Regions from separate parts of the Pseudomonas sp. LBUM1649 genome, predicted to be linked through region 4. Evidence: predicted binding sites of a transcription regulator. Region 4 holds the regulator's gene; each other region holds the start of a gene.

Region 1 (4,396 bases), 670 kb from region 4:
AACGCTGACGGCTCCACCACCGTGTACTTCGCCCCCACCAAGCCCGCCGGCGTAAAGGATGGCAACTGGATTCAGACCGACCCGAAGAAGGGCTGGAACACGCTGCTGCGACTGTACAGCCCGCTCGAGCCTTTCTTTACGAAGCAGTGGCGGCCGACTGAGATCGAACTCGTGGAGTGAGCAAACCAATCAACGACCGAAAGGGCACAACCATGAAAACAAAAACGATCTTCGCCACCCACTCGCCGCCGTGCTGGCGCTCACAGCCGTCCACGCCGCGGACATCGCTCCCGCCGAGATCAAAACCATTGCCGAAGTAGGTTTCATCTACGGCCTGCCGATCGTGATGAACTACGCGGTGATGGATGAGTACTCGGTGGATCGCAACTCCGGCCAGTTCAAGGCGCCGTTCAATTAGACCAACAATGAGGCCCGTGTTTTTACCTGCGAAGACACGGCCATTGTCACGCCAAACAGCGACACGCTGTATTCCGTCGTGTGGGCGGACCTGCGCGCCGAACCGATGGTGCGGTCGGTTTCGGCGGCGGAAAAATCGCGCTACTACTCGGTGATGCTTTGTGACGGCAACACCTTCAACTACGGTTACATCAGCAGTCGCGCCACCGGCGGTGAGGCCGGCAAGTACCTGACCCAACTAGAAGGGCGCAACCCTGCGCTTTGCGCCGGACCATCTGCCGCCCATCAACGCCCTCTGGTCGCTGACGATGAATGGATTGCCGTCGAGCCTTTTCGTGGCCAATCCAATCAATCGCTACTTGCTCAACTCACCCATGTTGCCGCAGTTCAAGCGCGATGCTGACGGCGGGCTGACTTTGCTGATCCAGAACGAATCCCCCGGCAAGGACAAGGTAAGCAACTGGCTGCCTGCGCCGAAAGGTCCGTTCATGATGGCCATGCGTCTTTACTGGCCGAAAGAAGAAGTCGTGGATGGCAAGTGGACCCAGCCTCCGCTTCGTCATGCGCAGTGAATTGACCGCCAGCAGAAATTAGCGACGCAGTTGTTTCTGGCGGTGAATGACCGCTATTGGCCGATTCTGTTGAAAAAGTCGGTCCGCCCAAACGGCCTGATCATTGACTGGTGAAAACGCCTTTTTTGCACGCTGCTACGTGAAATCTGAGTCCGGAAGCCTCTGCCGAAAGTAAAGATTTCAATCTCGGACGCATACTTTTCTGCTGCGCAAACCATGGCCGACTTTTTCAACAGAATCGGCCAAGAGCAGCCAGTCGGATGTATCTGGATAATCAGGGGCGATCCTGAGTCCTGATTATTACTTGCACGGGTTGAATGCCTCCAACTCACCATGGGGAAGAGGTACTCCGATGTCCCATGGGGGCATAGTTGTTTGGCAAAGGAACATTGGTATCCCCGTTTCCGGTTGCACGAACAAACAAGCCGTCTTGTACTGTAAGCAACGGTATGTGTTGGGGCTGTAGAAATCGAACTACTTGTTCCCTTTTTTTCACATCTACTACTCCTACAGCTTCGCCCAGGCTCAACGCGTAGTAACGCTGCGCCTCGAAAAGGTGCATGGGCATCGTGCCCTGCTCCAGATGTAACCGCATGGCACCTCGGGCGAGCGAAGTTACCAACAAGTGAAAGGTCGCTCAGCAATTGAGAAGTTGCCTCTGGAGTTCCATAAGGCGCCCGGTATGCACATCCAGAAGCTGCGACCTTTAACGTTCGCCAACCAAACATGCGCCCTGCGAATTTGCTTAAACAGCAACTCAAAAGCCCAAACCCATTCAGTGCGTTCGATAATTTGCACAGTTCTTGCAGAATACTTAACAAGCACCCTAACCTGTAACCCTTCTACCCGCGGAGCCGTTGAACATGCCGTTACGCTTGAAATTAGCGCTGAGCTACCTGTTGATCGGCTTGATCCCGGTTCTGGGCATGGCCTTTACAGTCTATCAACAAGCCAGTACCGCCCTTCGCGAGCAGACGCTGAACGCCCTCGAGGCTGTTGCCCATATCAAGCAGCAGCATTTGCTGGACAACTGGCAGGAGCGGCGCAACCAGATCAGCACCCTGGCCAGTACCCTGAGTAACAGCTACCAGGGACTGGACAGCAATGCGCTGATCAGCATCGCCAACTACGACCGCCCGATGTTTGAAAACTACATCAGCACCTTTGGTTACCGCGAGCTGAAACTGATCACGCCCGATGGCACCGTCATGCTCAGTCTGCAGCGTGGTAGTGACGACCAGCACAATCTCAGCGAAGACAGCCTGCGCGACACCCCGCTAGCGCGCTTGGTCAAGCAAAGCCGCGACAGTGGCAAATTGTTGATCAGCGACCTGCAGTACAACCCTCAGAGCAAAGAGCCGACCCAGTATCTGGCCGCCCCAGTCATGTCGAGCGACGCACTGCAACTGACTCTGGTTCTGGAGTTACCCATCGCCCCGCTCAATAACGTGATGCAAACCCGCCAGGGTCTGGGTGAAAAAGGTGAAACCTACCTGGTCGGCAGCGATGCCAGCCTGCGCTCGGACTCGGCACGCTTCCCTGAACGCCAAGTCAACCGCAGCCTCAATGCGCAAGTTGGCCTCACTGGCAGTGCCGTCAGCAATGCCTTGGCGGGTCAACAGGGACGCATTGCCGAACCGGGTCTGGACGGCAGTACTGCACTGAAAGTGTTTGTCCCCGTCTCCTTCGATGACAATCACTGGGCCCTGATTGCCGAAATGGATCAGGCCCAGGCGTTTGCCCCGGTACAGCAGCTGATGTGGCAAGTCTTGCTGCTGGGACTACTGACCGTCGTCGCCGTTGCCGTCGCCACCTGGCTGGTCAGCCGCAGCGTGATGCGCCCGCTGGGCGGCGAACCGAGCAATATGACCGTACTGGCGCGTCGCTTGGCCGCAGGCGAGCTGAACCTGCCGACCGAACAACGACAACAGGCCGGCTTGATGTTGGCTTTGCACGAAATGGCTCAGGCCTGGCGCGATGTGATTGAGCGTCTTCGCCAATCGAGCCAGGATGTCGGTCAGGCCAGCAGCGATATTCTAAGCGCCGCCGGGCAAACCAGCGAACGCCTGGACCTGCAGCAAGAGTCGCTGGAAATGGTAGTCAGCGCCGTCGAGCAAATGTCCAGCACAGTCCAGGAGATCGCCCGTAACGCCACCGACAGCGCGCAGGGCAGCACCGCCGCACGGGGTACCTTTGGTGAGATGCAAGGCACTCTGCAACAGATGATCGGCCAGCAGGGACGCTTGCTGAACGACATTGGCCGGGCTGGCAGAGTGGTAGACACCCTGACCAGCGACGCCCTGCAAATCGGCACCGTGCTCGCAGTGATCCGCGGCATTGCCGAACAAACCAATCTGTTGGCACTCAACGCCGCGATCGAAGCCGCGCGCGCCGGGGAACAAGGCCGTGGCTTTGCTGTAGTCGCCGACGAGGTGCGCAACCTTGCCCAACGCACAAGCAGCGCCACCGAAGAAATCGTAGCCATCACCAACACTTTGCGGGGCTCTTCCACTGAAGCCCTTCAGGCGATGCAGGCCTCGGCCGAACAAGCACATACGCTGGAGCGTGAAACCCAAGTCGTGCTGACCTCGCTCAGCCAGTTGGACAACTCCCTGCAAGGCGTGCACGCCCTCGCCGTGCAGATCGCCGTCGCCGCTGACGAACAGGCAGGAACCACGCAGGAAGTGAATCAGCACATGCACCGTTTGCACGATATGACTCGTGACAACCGGCAGAATGCCGCTCATACCCGCAGCAGCGGCGAGCATCTGCAGCAAGTGGCCAACAACCAGCAAGCCCTGGTACTGCGCTTCCGTCTATAACCGCCGGCACTGAGTCCCGCCGGGTGGCCGCCTGTAAGGACTGGCTGCAATGGGTCCAGGCTGTGTGAAAACGCGCTAAATACCTCGAAACCGAGAGTCGCGAGGGTTGCCTATGGAATCACGCGGGCGGAAGCGCGAATTAGCTCAGTCAGTGACATAGAAGTTCGTAATGCCGTTTGAGCCGCGTCAGCGGCCCAAACGGCTACTAACTGGCGAGCCAAGCGACTGGATTCAAGCCCTGATCGCCTCAAGCAGTCCTGCGATGCCGAAGGTGCTCATCATTCGTTTGAGGTTGTAGGCGAGCACATGAAGGCTCATTTCGGTACTTACCCGCGCAAGTGTTTTGGTCAGGAAGTGGGTACTTCCCATCCAGTATTTGAGCGTTCCAAAAGGATGCTCAACGGTCTGTCGGCGACGCCTCATCATCGTTGGATCATGATCCAGCCGAGCCTGCATCGCATCGACTACGGCTTCATGTTCCCAGCGCTTTACCCGACGCTCCTTACCCGTCGTACATTGCTTGTGCATTGAGCAGGACTGGCAGCCCGAGAAGTAATAACAATGCAATAACATGCCGTCTTCCAT
Region 2 (4,396 bases), 3.1 Mb from region 4:
TGGGCCATGGCCTGGTGAACTGGTTGCCTGCCTGGTTGTTCCTGCGGGTGATCGTCGGTCTTGGCATGATGTGCCAGTACATGGTCATTGAGAGCTGGCTGAATGAGCAGGCCGATGCCAAGCAGCGCGGGCTGGTGTTCAGTGGATACATGATCGCCTCCTACCTGGGGTTGGTGCTGGGTCAGTTGATTCTGGTCATGCACCCGGGGCTGGGGCTGGAACTGCTGATGCTGGTGGCCCTCTGTTTCGCGCTTTGCCTGGTGCCGGTGGCCCTGACTAGACGGATTCACCCGGCACCTTTGCATCCCGCGCCGATGGAGCCTCGGTTCTTTATCAAGCGCGTGCCGCAGTCATTGAGTACCGTTCTGGGGGCAGGGCTGATCGTCGGTTCGTTCTACGGTCTGGCGCCGCTGTACGCCTCCCAGCAAGGGTTGTCCACGGAGCAGGTCGGCCTGTTCATGGGTAGCTGCATTTTTGCCGGATTGCTGGTGCAGTGGCCGTTGGGATGGTTGTCCGATCGCTATGACCGGGCGCTGTTGATTCGATGTTTTGCGTTCAGCCTGGCGTTGGCTGCCTTGCCGCTGGCGATCATGGAGCGGGTGCCCCTGGAAGTCCTGTTTATTGCCGGGTTCCTCTGCTCGTTGGTCCAGTTCTGCCTGTATCCGTTGGCAGTGGCCTTCTCCAATGACCATGTCGAGGGCGATCGACGGGTATCGCTGACGGCGATGTTGCTGGTGACCTACGGCGTTGGTGCCAGCATCGGGCCGCTGGTGGCGGGTGTGCTGATGAAGTTGTTCGGCAGCCAGATGCTCTACGCGTTCTTCAGTTTCTTTGCTTTGGTGCTGGTGTGGCGAATTCGTCCGAAAGCGGTGACTAACCTGCATCAGGTGGACGACGCGCCGCTGCATCACGTCGCCATGCCGGACAGTATGTCGAGTTCGCCCCTGGTGGCGGCTCTCGATCCGCGGGTGGATGAGCAGGTGGTGCAGGATCAGATGCAAAATCCGATTGCTCCCGAGCCGAGTCCGGAACCGGAAACCGATCATCCCCCGCAAGAACCGGATTCGGGCAGGGAGCAGAGTTTTACCGAAGCCAGGCCCTGACATTCAGGCAAAAAAAACGGGCAGTCACCACAAGGGGCTGCCCGTTTTTGCTTGAAACGTTGTCTCAGAAGTCGTCTTTGTCGAAGCGCCGCGCTTCGCGTTGCAGTTGGTAGACGAACCGTTCGACCTGACGCTGCACCAGCCCGCTCATGTTGTGGAAGCGAACGCCGGCGAAGGTGGTGGAGATCTTTTCTTCGAAGTGCAGGTAGCGCAGTTCGACTGGCGCCGTCATTTTGCCGAAAGGCAGATCGGCGCTGAAACGGTCGTAAACCTGACCCAGTTGCAGACTGCCGGTGATGTCGCCTGCGAAGCGCAACTTGCAGCCAGTGGCGGAAATGTCCAGCAGCTTGCCACTGATCGATGCCTTGAGCTTTTCACCGTCCAGATTGACGTTGACCAGTTGGGCCAATTTCAAGGCGGCACGGAACGCATTGCGGCGCTGGTGGTAGACGACTTGGTCAGGCAGGGTGCCACGGTAGCAACGGCTGCCGTTGGATTCGTCGATGGTTAGCGGGCCATTGCTTTCCCACGCGATGCGCACGCCTTCATGAAAACCTTCGACCTTGAAGGGTTCGCCGGCCAGCAGGAAACGTTCACCATCGCGGGGAATCATTTCGTCCAGGGCAATCATGTTGCCTTCACGGTCAAGGTCCACCAGATAACTCTGGAAGCGCTGGCTGCGCTCGTGGAACGTGATGATCAGCGGGTCATGGCTGTCTAGCAGCTGGCGCAAATTGCCGGAGATTTCCAGGGGCGTGCTGAGCACCTTGGGTGGCTGCGGCGCATCTTCCGCGTTTAAGGCATTGGACACGGTTAATCAATCTCCAGACAAATGTTGACTACGGCAAGTGGCATTTTGCCAGCATGTTTCGCGTCTTGATAGAGCGTGCTTATCGACAGGCTCAAGCCTGACTGAGCGTGCGTGGTTTCACAAGCCTGGAGAATGATCCGCTGGCGTCATAGAGCGCGGGCGGTTCACCGCCGGTAAGGATTCTCAGCTGGGTAGCCGTGGCAGCCTGCTGAGCCTGGATCGACTGTCCATTGTTGGCATTGGCGGCGTGGCACTGAGCCAGAAGGTCGGTCAGTACATCACTTTGCGCCAGCAGCGCTTGGCCAACGCTCGATTGGCTGGCCAATTGCTCCAGACCGGCGCGGTTGGCTGGCAGGTTGAGGCTGACGAGAATCTCACTGCGTTTGCGGCCATGCTGATCGAGCTCGATGATCATTGCCTGCTTCTGCGCCAGAATCTCTTCCAGCAACTGCATGTCGCGGCCATGCAAGGCGAGGGATTCGGTGCGCAGTATCTCCAGCAAGCGTTGCGCTGGAGCAAAGTCGTCGGTGATCAGTTGCAGTAAAGTAGTGTCGTGCATGGCTGGCCTTGGGGTTTAAGCGTCCAAAAGCCTGGCGCTGGCCGAGGCCTAGCGCTGGGCTTCGAAGTTGAGCAGTTTGCTGGCTACACGGTTGCTGTCGACTTTATAGCTGCCATCGGCGATGGCTGCTTTCAACTCAGCCACGCGGGATTTGTCGACGACAGGCTGATCGCGCAGCGTATCGGTGATCTTCTGCAACTGTTGCGCCTCATTGCTCAGATGTACCGATTCCCCGCTTTTGACGGTACTGGCCTGTTCGGCCGGGGAGTTCAGCTCGGCAGGCTTGCCGGTTTCGGCAGTTTCCCTGGCGGCGCTGGTACGTGTACTGCCCGTAAGTGACGGGGAGCTGTTGAAACGGCTGAAATCGATGACCATGGTAAAAAACCTCTGGGAATTTGGACGCTTGCCATGTTTTCGGCCATTCCCTGAAAAACTTTAGGCTCATTTATCAAATGAGCTTGCGCGCGCCAGCGCTTGCCGTGCCTGGCACACAGTTTAGGGAACCTCCGAGGTCGGCGCCACATCTTCACCCGCAGTAAGCCCTACATGGACACTTCCACCTGGCCCGGCGCGATGACCTGCGCCTTGATGACTCGTTTGGAATTGAGATTCTTGACTCGAATCTGTTCGCTCAGGCCGCCACTGGCCAATGCCTCGCCGGGCATTCGCACGCTGAGCGTACCACTGCGGGCGGTAATCACCACCTGGTCGCCCTTTCGTATGACTTCCGCCTGTTCGATGTGCACCAGGCTGATGACCTGATCATTGACCATTGGTCGGGTAAGTCGTTGCCCGATGGCCTGGTCCACGGCTGTCAGGTAACCCTGGTTGAGCAGACTGATATCGCGCTCACGAAGCATGACGTCCTGCGATTCGACAATACCGGCGCGACGCAGTGGCCGGGTGGTGGTGACGACCTCGCGAAACAGGCGTACTTGAGCGGGCACGAAGACTGTCCAGGGGGATGTTCCCTCACAGCGAACCTTGACCGTTACGCGACCCAAAGGCTTGGCCGGACTCTCCAGCGTGGCTGTCAATTCCTTGTCGCACATCGGCATGCGCAGGCGCGGATCGAGCGGGTTCACCTGGATTTCATAGCGACCCTGGGTTTGACTGGTCGCCAGATAGTCCTCTACGGTGAATTCAAGAAAGCCCTGGGTGACGCCGATAAGCATGTCAGGCAAGGTAACGGCGTCAGCAAGGGCAGGGCTGCCAGCGTTGAACAGGCAAACAGCCGACAACACCCCGAGCCATTGGCGGCAGGGGGTGGTCAGGCGTCGGAATAATGTCGGTTCTGTGTTCATAACAGATAAAAAGCAAGCGCCGTGCCGTTTAGTGATGAAGGCGCGTCGCAACAACACTTAGCGTTGGCGTAGGAGTCAGGCATGGCTGGTGTAATGGATTCGGTAAACCAGCGCACGCAACTGGTGGGGCAGAATCGCCTTGAGCTGCTGTTGTTCCGTCTCGACGGCCAGCAGCTGTATGGGATCAACGTGTTCAAGGTGCGGGAGGTGCTGCAGTGCCCCAAACTGACGTTGATGCCCAAGTCCAGTCCTGTTGTGTGTGGCGTGGCGAATATCCGGGGGGCGACCATTCCGATCCTTGATCTGGCGATGGCGACCGGTTCCGGTGGCTTGAAGGACAAGAACAACCCCTTCGTGATCATCACGGAGTACAACACCAAGACCCAGGGATTCCTGGTGCGCTCGGTGGAACGCATCGTCAACATGAACTGGGAGGAGATTCATCCGCCACCCAAGGGCACGGGACGTGATCACTACCTGACGGCTGTGACCCGGGTCGACAACCAGTTAGTGGAAATCATCGACGTCGAGAAGGTATTGGCGGAAGTGGCTCCGACCCCGGAAGCGATTTCCGCCGGCGTGGTGGATGTCGAGACCCAGCACAAGGCGCTCTCCTTGC
Region 3 (4,396 bases), 2.8 Mb from region 4:
AACAACTCGGCAGTCTTCTCGGTGTCGTAGCGAGCCGAGTGAGCCTCGCGACCGTCGAAGTCGATATCGGCAGCCTGACAGGCCTTGGCCAGCACGGTTTGACCATAAGCCAGACCCGCGAGCGTCGCGGTATCGAAACTGGAGAATGGATGGAACGGGTTGCGCTTCATGTCCAGGCGCGCGACCGCGGCATTGAGGAAGCCCAGGTCGAAACTGCTGTTGTGCCCAACCAGAATCGCCCGTTTGCAACCGTTGGCCTTGAGCGCCTTGCGCACGCCGCGGAAGATATCGTTCAGCGCCGCCTCTTCACTCACTGCCATGCGCAGCGGGTGATCGAGCTTGATCCCGGTAAACTCCAGGGCTGCCGCTTCGACGTTCGCTCCTTCAAAAGGCTCGACCCGGAAGAAGTAGGTGTGATCGGGGTACACAAAACCCTTTTCATCCATGGCGATCGTCGTTGCAGCGATTTCCAGCAGGGCGTCGGTGGCCGAGTTGAAACCACCGGTTTCTACGTCGACGACAACTGGCAGGTAGCCACGAAACCTGGCGGCCATTGGATGACGGGAACCGCCGCCACCGCCTTGACCTTCCTGTTCGTCGTCGAAATGGTCTTCACTCACGCGTGTTCCTCCAGCAGGCGCCAGCGCAGTTTTTCACCGGCGCGCAGCGGGATAACGGTCAGCTCGCCAAACGGCAGGCTGGTTGGGGCGGTCCATTCTTCGCGGACCAGGGTAATGCGATCGGTGTTGGCCGGCAGGCCATAGAAACGCGGGCCGTTGAGGCTGGCGAAGGCTTCGAGCTTGTCCAGCGCGTTGCGCTGTTCGAAGGCTTCGGCGTACATCTCGATCGCCGCATAAGCGGTGTAGCAACCGGCGCAGCCGCAGGCGGCTTCCTTGGCGTGCTGGGCGTGGGGTGCCGAGTCAGTGCCGAGGAAGAACTTTTCGCTGCCGCTGGTTGCGGCGTCGAGCAGGGCTTCCTGGTGCGTATTGCGCTTGAGGATCGGCAAGCAGTAGAAGTGCGGCCGAATTCCGCCCACCAGCATGTGGTTGCGGTTGTACAGCAGGTGATGCGCGGTGATGGTCGCGCCAACGTTGACTGACGCCGAGTTGACGAACTGCACGGCGTCGGCGGTGGTGATGTGTTCGAACACCACCTTGAGCGTCGGGAAACGCTCGACCACACGACGCATATGTTCATCGATGAAGATTTTTTCGCGGTCGAACACGTCGACATCGCCGCGGGTGACTTCACCGTGGATCAACAAGGGCATCCCGACTTCGGCCATGGCCTCGAGTGCAGGGAAGATCTTGTCGATGCTGGTGACGCCCGAGTCCGAGTTGGTGGTCGCGCCGGCCGGGTACAGCTTGGCGGCGTGAACGAAACCGCTGGCCTTGGCCTCGCGAATTTCTTCAGGCTGGGTGCGGTCGGTGAGGTACAGGACCATCAGCGGCTCAAACGGGCTGCCGGCCGGGCGGGCAGCGAGAATCCGCTGGCGATAGCCGTCGGCTTCAGCCGCATTGCGCACCGGTGGTACCAGGTTGGGCATGATGATGGCGCGGCCAAAGGTGCGCGCGACATCCGCGACGGTATTGGTCAACACGGCACCATCGCGAAGATGAATATGCCAGTCGTCGGGACGCAGCAGGGTCAGGCGGTCGGACATGAGGGGATTCCAGGCGGGTCAAACTGAAGGGAATGCTACCGGAAAAGACTCTTGCAGGCACTCGCTATCAAGTTTTACGGGAAGCTTCCGATATCCAACAGGTATGCCGTAAACATCTGTGTGTCGGTCTTTTTGTCGTAGAAGCCAGTGGAGCCTCCCGTGCGCCAGCGTTATTTAGCCTTGCTCAGTGTGTTTGCCAGCCTTCCCGCAATGGCGCTCACTTTCCAGACTCGCCTGGAGACCATTGAGTGGACGGTCGAAGGCGACAAATTCGAGTGCCGGCTGACTCAGCCGATCACCGATTTCGGCTCGGGCGAATTCGTGCGGCGCGCGGGCGAACAGGCGACGTTTCGTTTGAATTCCTACAACGCAATGATGGGCGGCGGTTCTGCCACCTTGCTGGCCGCTGCCGCGCCTTGGCAGCCGGGACGCGGTGATATCAATCTGGGCACGGTGAGGATCGGCAGCGGCAACGTCCTGTTCAACAGCTCGCAGGCCCAGGCTGGACGCTTGATCAGCGGCCTGATGGACGGACGCAGTCCCGTGGTCCGGCACTCTTCGGGCGATGGCCGGGCGTCGGAGGTGCGTTTGTTGCCGGTCAGGTTCAACAAGGCATTTGCCGACTATCAGGGCTGCGTGGCCAAGTTGCTGCCGCAGAACTTCGATCAGGTGAAGCAATCCCAGGTCGGCTTCCCCGGTGGCGGTATTGATCTGGATGCGGCCGCCAAGGCCAGGCTGCAAGTCATGCTGGAATACATGAAAGCCGATCCGACGGTCAATCGCATAGAACTGGACGGCCACTCCGATAACAGCGGCAATCGCCTGACCAACCGTGACCTGTCACGGCGTCGGGCGCTGGCGGTGATGGAGTTCTTCAAGGCCAACGGCATCCAGGAATCGCAAATCACCCTGCGTTTCCATGGCGAGCGGTATCCCCTGGCACCCAATTCCAGCAACGTTAACCGCGCGAAAAACCGTCGGGTAGCGATACGGCTGGAGCGGGGAGCCCCCGCGGAGCAGGTGGCCCCTCAAGCGACGAAGCCCGCCGCTTCGGCAACTTCCTGACCCCTTGGTCATCGTCGCGCTCTCGACATAATCTGTCGCTTCGTCGTCATAAGCTGTCGCGCCACTGTAAATTATCTTGCATGGGCGGTAGACTTGACGGCTTTCCGTAGAACCCCGTGGAGTGATGGCATGGCGGACGTAAACAAGGTCGTTCTGGCGTATTCCGGCGGCCTGGACACTTCGGTGATCCTCAAGTGGCTGCAGGATACTTATAACTGTGAAGTAGTGACCTTCACCGCTGACCTGGGTCAGGGCGAAGAGGTCGAACCTGCACGCGCCAAGGCTCAAGCCATGGGCGTGAAAGAGATCTACATCGACGACTTGCGCGAAGAGTTCGTGCGCGATTTCGTTTTCCCGATGTTCCGCGCCAACACCGTTTACGAAGGCGAGTACCTGCTGGGTACTTCCATCGCTCGTCCGTTGATCGCCAAACGCCTGATCGAAATCGCCAACGAAACCGGCGCTGACGCCATTTCCCACGGCGCCACCGGCAAGGGTAACGACCAGGTTCGTTTCGAACTGGGCGCCTACGCCTTGAAACCAGGTGTGAAAGTGATCGCCCCGTGGCGCGAATGGGACCTGCTGTCCCGTGAGAAACTGATGGATTACGCCGAGAAGCACGCGATCCCGATCGAGCGTCACGGCAAGAAAAAATCCCCGTACTCGATGGATGCCAACCTGCTGCACATCTCCTATGAAGGCGGCGTGCTGGAAGACACCTGGACCGAGCACGAAGAAGAAATGTGGAAATGGACCGTCTCCCCGGAGAAGGCTCCAGATAAAGCGCAATACCTGGAACTGACCTACCGCAACGGCGACATCGTTGCACTGGACGGCGTCGAAATGACCCCGGCCACCGTGCTGGCGACCCTGAACCGTATCGGTGGCGAACACGGTATCGGCCGTCTCGACATCGTCGAGAACCGTTACGTGGGCATGAAGTCCCGTGGCTGCTACGAAACCCCTGGCGGCACCATCATGCTGCGCGCTCACCGTGCGATCGAATCGATCACCCTGGACCGCGAAGTGGCTCACCTCAAAGACGAGTTGATGCCCAAGTACGCCAGCCTGATCTACACCGGTTACTGGTGGAGCCCTGAGCGTCTGATGCTGCAACAGATGATCGATGCCTCCCAGGCCCACGTGAACGGTGTGGTTCGCCTGAAGCTGTACAAGGGCAACGTGATCGTCACGGGTCGCAAGTCCGACGAGTCGCTGTTCGACGCCAACATCGCCACTTTCGAAGAAGATGGCGGCGCGTACAACCAGGCCGACGCAGCGGGCTTCATCAAGCTCAACGCCTTGCGCATGCGCATCGCGGCGAACAAAGGTCGCAAGCTGTTCTGAGACCTTTGATGTAATGGAATGTGTGGCCCGGTCGTCGACGGGGCCGCACATTTGAAAAGGGGGATCCTGCGCGCATCAGCTTTCTTCCTGGTTTTTGCTGCTACCTCTCTCATCCTTCCCTTCTGATTGATCGTCCACCGCTACGGGTTGCCGTGCGTCGATGGGCAAGTGTTGATCAATGACCGTCAAACCCTGTGAATTTAAATTGTAGGCAGCACAGAACGTTGTGCGGCAGCGTTTCTTCACGTGTTTTGAAGGGATGGCTGCACTTTCCTTGAGTTTTGAATCTGACTCGGTACAGGTGAGGAACATGACTGCGCG
Region 4 (4,396 bases):
GACGGCGAACTTGCCCTTGCCGTGCAGTTGATCGAGCAACGACTCGAACTCGGCATCGGTGATTTCGTCGCTGCCAGCCGCATCGCTGGCAGGTGCGGGAGCCGCCGCCGGCGCCTCGGCCTGGGCCTTGACGGCGTTCAGCGAGTCCAGCAGTTGTTCGAACTCATTGTCGGTGATGTCGCCCGAGTCGCTTTGCGCAACCGGCGTTTCAACCACTTCGGTCACCGGCGCAGGCGCAGCCTCCGCAGCGGCTTGCGGCTCGGCCAGACGAGCCAGTGCCGCCAGCAGCTCAGGTGTTGCAGCCGTAATCGGACTACGCTCGCGCACTTCGCTGAACATGCCGTTCACCGCATCCAGCGCTTCGAGGACCACGTCCATCAATTCCGAGTCGACGCGACGTTCACCCTTGCGCAGGATGTCGAACACGTTTTCGGCGATGTGGCAGCACTCCACCAACTCGTTGAGCTGGAGGAAGCCGGCGCCCCCTTTTACAGTGTGAAAACCGCGAAAAATTGCATTGAGCAAGTCCGCGTCATCCGGACGGCTTTCCAGCTCGACCAGTTGCTCGGACAGTTGCTCTAGAATCTCGCCGGCCTCAACCAGGAAATCCTGAAGGATCTCTTCATCGGCGCCGAAGCTCATCAGGGGGTGCTCCTAAAGGTCTAAAAACCCAAAAACCTAAAATGCTAAAATTCTAGAAGCCTAGGCTGGATAACAAATCGTCCACATCGTCCTGACCGGACATAACGTCTTCTCTTTTATCGGCATGAATCTGCGGACCTTCACCCTGAGAGAGATGTTTTTGTGGATCTTTTTCTGCAAGCATCAAAGCACGGTCATGTTCGATGCCCGCAAAGCGGTCCACCTGACTGGCCATCAGCACGAGCTTGAGCAGGTTGCTTTCTACTTCGGTGACCAGTTGGGTCACGCGCTTGATCACCTGGCCGGTGAGGTCCTGGTAATCCTGGGCGAGCAGAATGTCGTTGAGGTTGCTCGACACGGCGCGGTTGTCTGCGCTGCTGCGCGTCAGGAAGCCGTCGACGCGCCGGGCCAGCTCACGAAACTCTTCCGCCCCGACTTCGCGCCGCATGAACCGCCCCCAGTCGGTGCTCAAGCCCTGGGCTTCGTCAGCCAGACTGTTGACCAGCGGCGTGGCGTTTTCCACCAGGTCCATGGTGCGGTTGGCGGCGGCTTCGGTCAGCTTGACCACATACCCCAGCCGCTCGGTGGCGTCGGTGATCTGTGACACTTCCTCGGCTTGCGGCATGTGCGGGTCAATCTGGAAATTGACGATCGCGCTATGCAACTCGCGGGTGAGCTTGCCCACTTCCTGATACAGGCCACGGTCACGAGTCTGGTTGAGCTCATGGATCAATTGCACAGCATCGCCGAACCTGCCCTTTTCAAGGCTCGCGACCAATTCGACGGCGTGTTTTTTCAGGGTCGATTCAAAATCGCCCTGGGATGATTCGTTATGCCCCATAGCTCCCCCGTGGCGCAGTTCAACCGATGCGTTCGAAAATCTTCTCGATTTTTTCTTTCAACGCCTGGGCCGTGAAGGGTTTGACCACATAGCCGTTTACGCCGGCCTGGGCCGCTTCGATGATCTGCTCGCGCTTGGCTTCGGCAGTCACCATCAGCACTGGCAGGTGCTTGAGCTTTTCATCGGCGCGCACGTGGCGCAGCAGATCGATACCGGTCATGCCAGGCATGTTCCAGTCCGTCACCAGAAAGTCGATGCTCCCGCTGTTGAGTACTGGAATGGCGGTAGTGCCATCGTCGGCCTCGACCGTGTTGGTGAACCCAAGGTCACGCAACAGGTTTTTTATGATCCGCCGCATCGTTGAGAAGTCATCAACGATGAGGATTTTCATGTTCTTGTCCAATTCGACCTCCAAGCAGACTAAAACGCGCCCAGCACCTGGACGCGCCATTTCAATCAATCTGGCAAAACACTCGATGACTGTCTGGAGTACAACGGATCGAGACCGGCGCGGTTCATCACCCCACCCGCCGCGTCGCAGTGCCCCCACACTGCCTTCAGCGCGCTCGCCACTCTCCCAGACGCCCCCGCAAACGGGCCGCGCACTGGCTGTGTAACTGGCTGACCCGGGATTCGCTGACTCCCAGGACCTCGCCGATTTCCTTGAGATTCAACTCTTCGTCGTAGTACAGCGCCAACACCAATCGCTCACGCTCCGGCAAATTGGCGATCGCGTCCGCCAGCGCCGCCTGGAAGCGTTCATCTTCCAGATCGCGAGACGGTTCAAGATGAGCACTGGCGCCATCCTCGTGCAGCCCTTCGTGTTCGCCGTCCTGCAACAGGTCGTCGAAACTGAACAGCCGGCTGCCCAGGGTGTCGTTCAAAATCCCGTAGTAATCGTCAAGACTCAATTGGAGTTCGGCCGCAACTTCGTGATCTTTAGCGTCACGGCCGGTTTTCGCTTCAATCGAGCGAATGGCGTCGCTGACCATCCGCGTATTGCGGTGGACCGAACGTGGCGCCCAGTCCCCCTTGCGCACTTCATCGAGCATGGCGCCGCGGATGCGGATGCCCGCGTAAGTCTCGAAACTCGCGCCTTTGCTGGCGTCGTATTTGGTCGATACTTCCAGCAGGCCGATCATCCCGGCCTGGATCAGGTCTTCGACCTGGACACTGGCCGGCAAACGCGCCAGCAAGTGATAGGCAATGCGTTTAACCAGCGGCGCGTAACGCTCGATCAGCTCGTACTGCGCGTCACGCGCCGATGCCTTGTAGAGGTTGTAACCGCTGGCTGTCATAGCACCGGTCCTGCCGTTTGTTGCACGAGGCGCTCGACGAAAAATTCCAGGTGCCCGCGCGGGTTGGCGGGCAGCGGCCAGGTGTCGACCTTCTGCGCGATCGCCTTGAACGCCAGCGAGCACTTGGAGCGCGGGAAGGCCTCGTAGACGGCGCGCTGCTTCTGCACGGCCTTGCGCACGCTTTCGTCGTAAGGCACCGCGCCGACATATTGTAAGGCGACGTCGAGGAAGCGGTCGGTGACCTTGGTCAACTTGGCGAACAGGTTGCGCCCTTCCTGAGGGCTCTGCGCCATGTTGGCCAGGACACGGAAACGGTTCATGCCGTAATCGCGGTTGAGCAATTTGATCAACGCATAGGCGTCAGTGATCGAAGTCGGCTCGTCACAGACCACCAGCAACACTTCCTGGGCCGCGCGCACGAAACTGACCACCGACTCACCAATGCCTGCAGCGGTGTCGATCACCAGCACGTCGAGATTGTCGCCGATGTCACTGAAAGCCTGGATCAGGCCGGCGTGCTGGGCCGGGCTCAAATGGACCATGCTCTGAGTGCCGGACGCCGCCGGAACGATGCGGATGCCGCCGGGGCCCTGCAACAGTACGTCGCGCAATTCACAGCGGCCTTCGATCACGTCGGCCAGGGTACGTTTGGGTGTCAGGCCCAACAGAACGTCGACGTTCGCCAGGCCCAGGTCAGCGTCCAGCAGCATGACGCGCCGGCCAAGCTCAGCCAAAGCCAGGGACAAGTTCACTGACACGTTAGTTTTGCCGACGCCACCTTTGCCGCCGGTCACCGCGATCACCTGTACAGGATGCATGCTGCCCATGTTATTTCTTTACCTTGTTCTGCATAGACGGGGCCACATAACTGGCTGCGCGTTCACAATCGGAACAATGCATGGCAGGCCATCGATGTAGGTACAAAAACTATTCATTGTTACCTCAGCCAACCTGCTTGGTCGGACTGTGGTAGATATCAGCGAACATGTCAGCCATGGCCTCTTCGCTGGGTTCTTCCTGCATTTGCACGCTGACGGCCCGACTGACCAGTTGATGACGACGCGGCAGATGCAGATCATCTGGAATCCGCGGGCCATCGGTCAGGTAGGCCACCGGCAACTCATGGCTGATGGCCAGACTCAACACCTCGCCCAGGCTCGCCGTTTCATCCAGTTTAGTCAGGATGCAGCCAGCGAGCCCACAACGCTTGTAACTGTGATAAGCGGCGGTTAGAACTTGTTTCTGGCTGGTGGTTGCCAGGACCAGATAATTCTTTGACCTGATGCCTCGAGCGGCCAGGCTTTCGAGCTGCATGCGCAGGGCCGGATCGCTGGCTTGCAGGCCGGCGGTATCGATCAGCACCACGCGCTTGCGCAACAAGGGATCCAGCGCCTGGACCAGCGACTGGCCCGGATCGACGTGGGTCACCGGCACATTGAGGATCCGCCCGAGGGTCTTGAGTTGCTCCTGGGCACCGATGCGAAAGCTGTCCATGCTCACCAGGGCAATGTTCTGCGCGCCGTACTTGAGCACATAACGGGCCGCCAGCTTGGCCAGGGTGGTGGTCTTGCCCATGCCGGCCGGGCCGACCATGGCAATCACGCCGCCCTCTTCC

Evidence for each region. The regulator FliA, encoded in region 4, starts transcription of late flagellar genes. The targets are predictions, from matches to a motif close to CTAAAGTTTNNNNNNNNNNNGCCGNTAA.
Region 1: ACA058_RS11050 (methyl-accepting chemotaxis protein) is a predicted target of FliA. The motif match lies at 1,823-1,850, and genes of this name have one in related genera.
Region 2: flgM (flagellar biosynthesis anti-sigma factor FlgM) is a predicted target of FliA. The motif match lies at 2,885-2,912, and genes of this name have one in related genera.
Region 3: ACA058_RS25745 (flagellar protein MotY) is a predicted target of FliA. The motif match lies at 1,730-1,757, and genes of this name have one in related genera.

The regions. Positions count from the first base shown of each region.
Region 1 is NZ_CP166807.1:2,361,253-2,365,648, reverse strand. Features, by position in the region: gene ACA058_RS11070 (DUF1254 domain-containing protein) at 1-180, shown strand, start outside; gene ACA058_RS11065 (hypothetical protein) at 251-418, shown strand; gene ACA058_RS11060 (DUF1254 domain-containing protein) at 461-820, shown strand; gene ACA058_RS11055 (DUF1214 domain-containing protein) at 726-989, shown strand; gene ACA058_RS11050 (methyl-accepting chemotaxis protein) at 1,853-3,811, shown strand; gene ACA058_RS11045 (IS1182 family transposase) at 4,043-4,396, opposite strand, start outside.
Region 2 is NZ_CP166807.1:5,291,654-5,296,049, reverse strand. Features, by position in the region: gene ACA058_RS24485 (MFS transporter) at 1-1,103, shown strand, start outside; gene ACA058_RS24480 (flagellar brake protein) at 1,168-1,914, opposite strand; gene ACA058_RS24475 (flagella synthesis protein FlgN) at 2,006-2,473, opposite strand; gene flgM (flagellar biosynthesis anti-sigma factor FlgM) at 2,522-2,848, opposite strand; gene flgA (flagellar basal body P-ring formation chaperone FlgA) at 3,016-3,777, opposite strand; gene ACA058_RS24460 (chemotaxis protein CheV) at 3,859-4,396, shown strand, end outside.
Region 3 is NZ_CP166807.1:5,573,390-5,577,785, reverse strand. Features, by position in the region: gene rnt (ribonuclease T) at 1-620, opposite strand, end outside; gene pyrC (dihydroorotase) at 617-1,663, opposite strand; gene ACA058_RS25745 (flagellar protein MotY) at 1,823-2,728, shown strand; gene ACA058_RS25740 (argininosuccinate synthase) at 2,858-4,075, shown strand; gene ACA058_RS25735 (hypothetical protein) at 4,151-4,396, opposite strand, start outside.
Region 4 is NZ_CP166807.1:1,689,264-1,693,659, reverse strand. Features, by position in the region: gene ACA058_RS07815 (chemotaxis protein CheA) at 1-642, opposite strand, end outside; gene ACA058_RS07810 (protein phosphatase CheZ) at 695-1,483, opposite strand; gene ACA058_RS07805 (chemotaxis response regulator CheY) at 1,503-1,874, opposite strand; gene fliA (RNA polymerase sigma factor FliA) at 2,041-2,781, opposite strand; gene fleN (flagellar synthesis regulator FleN) at 2,778-3,608, opposite strand; gene flhF (flagellar biosynthesis GTPase FlhF) at 3,724-4,396, opposite strand, start outside.